DNA from 3 places in the Aneurinibacillus uraniidurans genome. Region 2 is predicted to be linked to each of the others. Evidence: riboswitches for the same ligand, from Rfam matches in the RefSeq annotation. Region 2 holds a riboswitch; each other region holds the start of a gene.

Region 1 (2,272 bases), 210 kb from region 2:
GGCGAGCAGAAGCGAGGTTAATTCATCTGCTCCATTCATAATATATACATTAGAAAGCTTTTCTTGCTGACAGTATTTTCGAATACACAGCTCATTTACTTTTGGCAAACTGAGTGTGCTCGTATCATCGGTGCCGATCAGAACCCCGTCTACAATGCCGTCCCGTGCCCAGCCTGCGATTGTATACAGTCCTTGCAAGTTTTCTTGAAACAGCCGCGTATAGCCAAGCAAATATTCTGGTGGGGTCTCTTGTTGTAGTTTACGCAGAAAATACATATGATAGCGCCTGTTCTCCGGTTTTTCTGATTGTACATATTGTGCGTATCGGCGACCAAATTGGGTTAGCTCAAATGTATAGGCATCCGCGGGAGACCCTGCTGCTGGTTTTTCCCGTGGAATAACCCCGATCAAATAGATTGATTTGTTGCGGTATGGTAGCAGAATATTTTTAAGCTCGGCCAGCCGTTGTGTTTGTTCGGCGTACGTTGCTGTATATCGTCCATGCAGAAGCCCGCCGTTCACCCAGCCGGGAATCGCGATAAACACAGCATCTGCCGACTTTATTTGTTCTTGGAGGAACTGCTTTAGCTTACTGTAATCGGCTGGCTTCTCCCACTGGTCGAGGCCGGTCGTGGGCCAGACCACATTTGCCTGGGCGATGCGACCGAGCAGACCGACATAGCTTGTATTCACCGGACGGCTGTCAAGCGGAATGAGTACAATTTTTTTATGATGCAGGGCAGATTCTTTTGTTTGTGTTTGCCCTATGGCTACCTGTGGAAAGGCACCCAGTATAGTTACACAAAGTAAAATCCATCTCAAATATTTCACAGCACTCCCCATTTCTACAAAAAATCCTCTATGTATACATATGTCGGTGTAGAAGTCATGCACATTACCTATATTTATCAGTATATAGTAAAAACAGTATGTAATGCTGCTTATTGATGTAATCCGTATTACTCGGTTAAAAAAAATCGTAAAAAAGGTTGGTAAAAACATTTAAGTTTGTTATATTTGTTATTGGAATCTTACAATACCTCGATAATGGCAAACTCATTGAAAAGTGAGGACGCAAAACCACGAATCTAACGTTTACAAAACTATGATGGTCGGGTTACCGAAAGGAGAAAAAGATGAGAAGAGCATATTCACAATCGTTTAAGTACCAGGTGATTCAACGAGCTTTAGAGCTGCAGGATTTAAATAAGGTAGCCAGAGAAAATCGATTGAATAGTCGGATTATTTATCGTTGGATAAAAGAATATAAACAAGGAAAGTATGAAGCTTGTTCCTTGATGTAAAAGGATAATACATAATCATGAAAAAATTATCGCTTGTAGTTTACAGGTGGTAATTTTTTTTGTTTGGTTATATTTGGGGTTGTGGTGCAGAATACGCTTGGTGACTTTATCACAAGATATAAACGGATTCTTTAGAATCACATATCAAGCGTATCAGGAGGCGACTTACATGACACAACGTTTGCGAGATATTATGACCCAAAATGTTGCGACTGTTCAGCCACATCAATCGATCGCAGAAGCCGCAAAAATTATGGAGGATTACAATGTAGGTGCCGTACCAGTTGTGGAGAATGGTCAGTGTGTTGGCATGATTACCGACCGCGATATTACCGTGCGTGCGGTAGCTGGACATATGGACCACAATACAAGAGTTAACAGCATCATGACCAAAAACATTTTGACCGCCTCTGCGAATACGACGGTCCATGAAGCAGCCGATATGATGGCACGCCACCAGATTCGCCGCCTGCCGGTTGTCGACAACAATCAGGTGGCAGGGATTGTTGCACTTGGCGACTTGGCTGTCGAGAATATTTATGAGAATGAAGCGGGCGAAGCGCTTGCTAATATCTCTGAGCAGTCTCCGGGCCAAGGCTAATCGGTATGGCAGAATGAACAAACGAACAGCAGTACTGGCCGCACTGCTCATTTTAGCAGTGGCAGGCGGGGCAGTCGGCTGCAGCAAGAAAGACGAAAATACGCCAAAAACACAGAGCTATCGTAGTAATGAGTATCACATGAATGGGGCTCGTTCATATGGCGTGCAAAATAATGCAGCGCATTCGAATAAAGTCCGGGAAGACGAGCAGCGAATTGCGAAACGGATTGCGCAGCAGGCGGCTAACGTGAATGGGGTGACCCGGGCGACAGCCGTTGTCCATGGTGAAGACGTACTAGTAGGCGTAGAAGGGGCAAAAGCATACAATACGAAGATGCTGGAGCGAAGCGTCCATGAAGCGCTGCGC
Region 2 (2,272 bases):
GCTGCAATATATTCAGAAGCAACCACAGATGGGTGAGACGTTCGCAGACTTGATTATGAATCGTTTCCAGGAAGAGAAAGGTGAGAATGGCGTTTATTTCAGGGGTGAGGTTACGCCGCAGATGACAAACCATCTTGGTAATATTTCGAGCGGGGTATTAACTACGCTTGTATCAGAGTGCGGAAGCCATGCATTGCGTCAATTTAAAAAAGGAGATATGGTACCGGAGAACATTACGGTTTATTTCTTGAAGCCGGTACAAATTGAAAGTGTACTAGAGATTCGTCCGCGTGTGCTGGAGATGAGTCGGAAGTTCGGAAAAGTGGAAGTGGAAGTGTATAATCAGGGAACGATGGTAAGCAAGGCGATGATGACAGCACAGGTAATTGAACGATAGGGTAGTTGTGATTATTTGTTATCTAATACCTATTATTTTGTGTTTTATTACCTAAAATTAAAAAAATAATAATTGAAAATTAATAGTTATGTAGTATTATTTACTTATGAAATTTGTATGTAATCAGTAATTGTTAAAATCACGACAATGGCAAAACTAGGGAAACCTAGTGACGCAAAGCTATAGGGGCTACGATTGTATGCTGTACGATTATGCCAGCCAGTTATCGAATGATTAGAAAATAAGCTGTGAATTAAGGATGTTTATTTTCCTTATACGAGCCTATGATTCCAATCATAGGCTCTTTGCGTTGTTAAAAAGAATGTTATAAATTTATGGGCTTATATTTAGGGAGGTAAAAAAATGAGGATGATCCATATATCCCAGTATCAAGAAAGCAAGATGAAACTAGCAAAGCCGATTTATGATGCTAAAGGCAGGGTTCTGTTAGCGGCAGAAAATCGGGTTCATCCTGTATATCTAGAGAGACTACGGCATATGGGAATTACGACATTAATTATTGAAGATGAAGAATCAAAAGGCATTACGCTTGAGGAAATGCTGGATATGCGTACGTGGATCGAAATGATTCAGGGATTGAAACAAATATTTGATAAAGTAGCATCAAATCAACTATTTCCAATCAGTGTCCTTCAGTCTATTGCCCGTAAGCTTGTTGCGGAAGTAAAGCAGCGGCGTGCTATTATGTTAACCCCTTCCACTAGCTTACCTGCGGAATTATCCCCGTATGCTCATGCTGTAAATGTTACCCTGATTTCTTTATTGATATCTAAAAAATTGTCCTATAATGATTTACAATTGCACGATTTAGCCATCGGATGTTTGCTCCATGATATCGGAAAGCTCCATTCAAAAGAAATTGAGCATACAGAAATAGGTTTTTCAATTTTGAGGAAAGTTCGTGAGATTAGTTTTCTTTCTGCTCATATTGCTTATCAGCATCATGAACGGATGGATGGAACTGGTTATCCGCGTGGCATTAAGGGAAGTGAGTTTTTGGAGATCGCCCAGGTTTGTGCTGTAGCTAACTTATTTGAAAACCTTATGTCTGTAGAGAACATGCCCCCGCATGAAGCGATTGAAATGATTATGACGCAAAATGGTGTTGGATATCTACCTTCTGTTATTGAAGCGTTTGTTAGAAGTGTTCCTCCATATACACCTGGCATGAAGGTCGCCTTGAATAATAATATGATCGCAATCGTTACGCGTATCGAATCTCACATACAGCGACCAGTAGTGCGAATCACCTCTAGCAACCAAGAGATTTCATTGGCTAGTAATTTAAATCTTATGGTGTCAAAAGTACTAACGAATGAGGGATTAAAAAAAGAATTACATATTTAAGATTACTGCATTAGTGAGAGGGAATGGGGAATGAAAATTGTTTTTTTTAAGATATACTGAGGAAGTCGAATCAGAGGAAATCATTGTCGATGATATTTCATTGTATCTTAATCATTTACGGAAAAAATGAATAGAATGAGAAAAAGCCCATAAAAAGATTGGGCTTATTTTTATGAAATTAAGAGGAGGTCGAATTTGTTATTTTATGGTGAAGGGTATGTGAATAAGAAACAAAGACCATGCCTTCAAATTCAGCATTACACTAAATAAGCATGGTCTTTGCCTTATATTTCATCTTTTTAGCATGATAACTACAGGAGGAGCCCCTTACTTATTCTTCAACTGTAACAGAAACTCTAGTTGTTTTTCCTGCATACGAAACAGTAATTGTAGCTGTTCCTTTTCCTATTGCTTTAATAACGCCATCTTTTACATCGGCAATCATGATGTTAGAGCTAGTCCATAAAGCTGGCTTTGTTACATTAGCGTCTAACCCATCACTGTAAT
Region 3 (2,272 bases), 1.7 Mb from region 2:
GCAATCTCCGACACACGACCGGATAATTCTTGCACAATTGTTTTAATTTGTTCAAACGATTTGCCTGCATTTTGCGCTTCTTCATCGCCTATTTTCGCACTTAAAACAGCATCTTCTATCCCTTGCTGTATCAATAGGGTTAGTGTTGAAATTTCTTTCGTCTCTTGTCGACTTCTTTCCGCAAGTTTTCGAACTTCGCCTGCAACAACGGCGAATCCATTGCCTGCTTCCCCCGCATGTGCAGCTTCAATCGCCGCATTAAGTGCTAACAGATTTGTTTGATCAGCAATCTGACTAATCACCTTAATAATCTCTTGAATTTGCTGGGATTCTTTCTCGAGTTTATCCATTTTTTGTCTAACATCTCTCATTCCTGTTACGGCTTCTTGAATCACGCCGTTCCCATCGATGGATAGTTCTACAGCCTTCTCGGAAAAAATAGAGGCTTGCTCTGTATTTTTAGCTACCGATTGGATCACATTCGTCATTTCTTTTACAAGTTCCGATGAATGACTAGCTGAAGCGGCTTGCTGCTGACTTCCATGGGCAATTTCTTCAGTACTTGCTGAAATTTGCTGCGAGCTAGCTGCCACATGTTCAGTGAATGTAATGAGTTCTTTTGTTAAGCGTACGATTGAACGGAAGATAATGATAGAAAGAATAATGCCTATTAATAATGCGATGGTAGAAAAAATTAAGGTTAATAAATTGGTTCGAGCGCTCTTCTCAGAAGTGGCTTGCTGTGTATCACGAACAACTGTATCAATATTGCTTTTTAATTGTGTGGACTTTTCTTGCGCTGTTTGTAAATAAACCCTACCTTGCAAGGATAGATTTTTGGCTTTTGCGATATCTCTGTTCTTTCCCGCATCAATGGAAAGATCAACTATTTTCTCATATTCGCCGCTAGCTGCGATGATTTCTTTGATTAACCGTTGATTTTCTTCGACTTGGGTCATGGCTAATAAGTTTTCTATGTTTTTATGAAATTGTTCTTTTGATTTCTGTAACGTATTTAAGTATGTATCATCACCATACGCAACATACCCACGTAAACTTGATGCGATTACTGCCAAATTATAATTCATATTTTGTACTTCAACGGCAGCTGGCATGGCTCGATTAATTAAATCATCATATTTTTCTTTCGTTTGAACAGAACCGTGATACCCGATAAATGAAACCATAAGTAACAGAAGTAGTGTTGCGGAAAAACCAATTAATACGCGTGTCCGAATTTTTAAATCTCTCACGATAATTCTCCCCTTTTTGATTCTAGGAAAAGAAAAAGACTATCCATTTTGGGAATAGCCTAGTCATCCGATTCTTTTGGGTCATGTACGAATAAATCTCAAGTTAAAAAATATAAAAAGTTGGATTTATTCTTTGGCTAAAAGAATCATTACGAATATGTGACTTCGGCAACCGGCTGTCATAGTTTATACAAACTTTAGACCCATGGCTTTGCGTCCTTATTTTTCAATAAGTTTGCCTTTTTCAGAACCTATAGTAATGTTTTACTAGTCCGATGTTACCAGAAATCTTGCCTGTTTTGAATATTACTATCGTAATCTTAATAAATACTTAAAAGTAGATAAAAGAAGAGTACACAGACGAAGCCCTTCACAATAGAAGGGCTTCGTCTGTAGATTAAAATTTGAATTGGTGTGTAAGTCGATGTAATTCTTGTGACATGTGATGAAGTTGACTAACTGAGGCGGTTATTTCCTCCATGGAAGCAGTTTGCTCTTCCGTAGCGGCGACAACTTGTTGATTCATACCAGAACTTTCTTCAGACAAATGTGAGATCTCCGTAATCTGAGGTAACATTGTCTGCGAGTATTCGCTAACCTGAGTCATTAATACAACAACATCATTCGTACATGATTTAATTTTGTTGATTGTATCAGCAATACTATGGAAGGCGGAACCGGTTTGTTCTGCCATATGCAAGCCGGTTTCAACGGCCCTCGTACCTGTGTGCATGGAGGCAATGGCGTGTTTCGTTTCGTTTTGAATGCCATGAATAACAGACTGAATTTGGTCAGCTGCCGTACTGGATTGCTCCGCTAGTTTTCGGACTTCATCAGCAACGACAGAAAACCCTTTGCCGTGTTCGCCTGCTCTAGCTGCTTCAATCGCTGCGTTGAGAGCAAGTAGGTTTGTCTGTGCAGCAATTTCACTCATGATGCCAATAATTGTGGTGATTTCTTCTGCTTTTTCCCCTAATCCATTTATAACTCCTGCAGTAGCTTGTACACTCTGTTGCATT

Evidence for each region. Region 2 has a riboswitch for cyclic di-GMP ahead of PO771_RS15625 (HD-GYP domain-containing protein). Riboswitches for the same ligand answer to the same signal wherever they lie in the genome.
Region 1: another riboswitch for cyclic di-GMP. It lies ahead of PO771_RS14575 (transposase); the one in region 2 lies ahead of PO771_RS15625 (HD-GYP domain-containing protein).
Region 3: another riboswitch for cyclic di-GMP. It lies ahead of PO771_RS04915 (HAMP domain-containing methyl-accepting chemotaxis protein); the one in region 2 lies ahead of PO771_RS15625 (HD-GYP domain-containing protein).

The regions. Positions count from the first base shown of each region.
Region 1 covers NZ_CP116902.1:2,916,120-2,918,391, reverse strand. Annotated here, with positions in the region: gene PO771_RS14580 (DUF4127 family protein) at 1-831, opposite strand, end outside; cyclic di-GMP riboswitch class I at 1,040-1,125, shown strand; gene PO771_RS14575 (transposase) at 1,137-1,304, shown strand; gene PO771_RS14570 (CBS domain-containing protein) at 1,474-1,905, shown strand; gene PO771_RS14565 (YhcN/YlaJ family sporulation lipoprotein) at 1,919-2,272, shown strand, end outside.
Region 2 covers NZ_CP116902.1:3,126,011-3,128,282, reverse strand. Annotated here, with positions in the region: gene PO771_RS15630 (CBS domain-containing protein) at 1-397, shown strand, start outside; cyclic di-GMP riboswitch class I at 537-628, shown strand; gene PO771_RS15625 (HD-GYP domain-containing protein) at 761-1,765, shown strand; gene PO771_RS15620 (Ig-like domain-containing protein) at 2,097-2,272, opposite strand, start outside.
Region 3 covers NZ_CP116902.1:989,325-991,596, forward strand. Annotated here, with positions in the region: gene PO771_RS04915 (HAMP domain-containing methyl-accepting chemotaxis protein) at 1-1,253, opposite strand, end outside; cyclic di-GMP riboswitch class I at 1,418-1,503, opposite strand; gene PO771_RS04920 (methyl-accepting chemotaxis protein) at 1,651-2,272, opposite strand, start outside.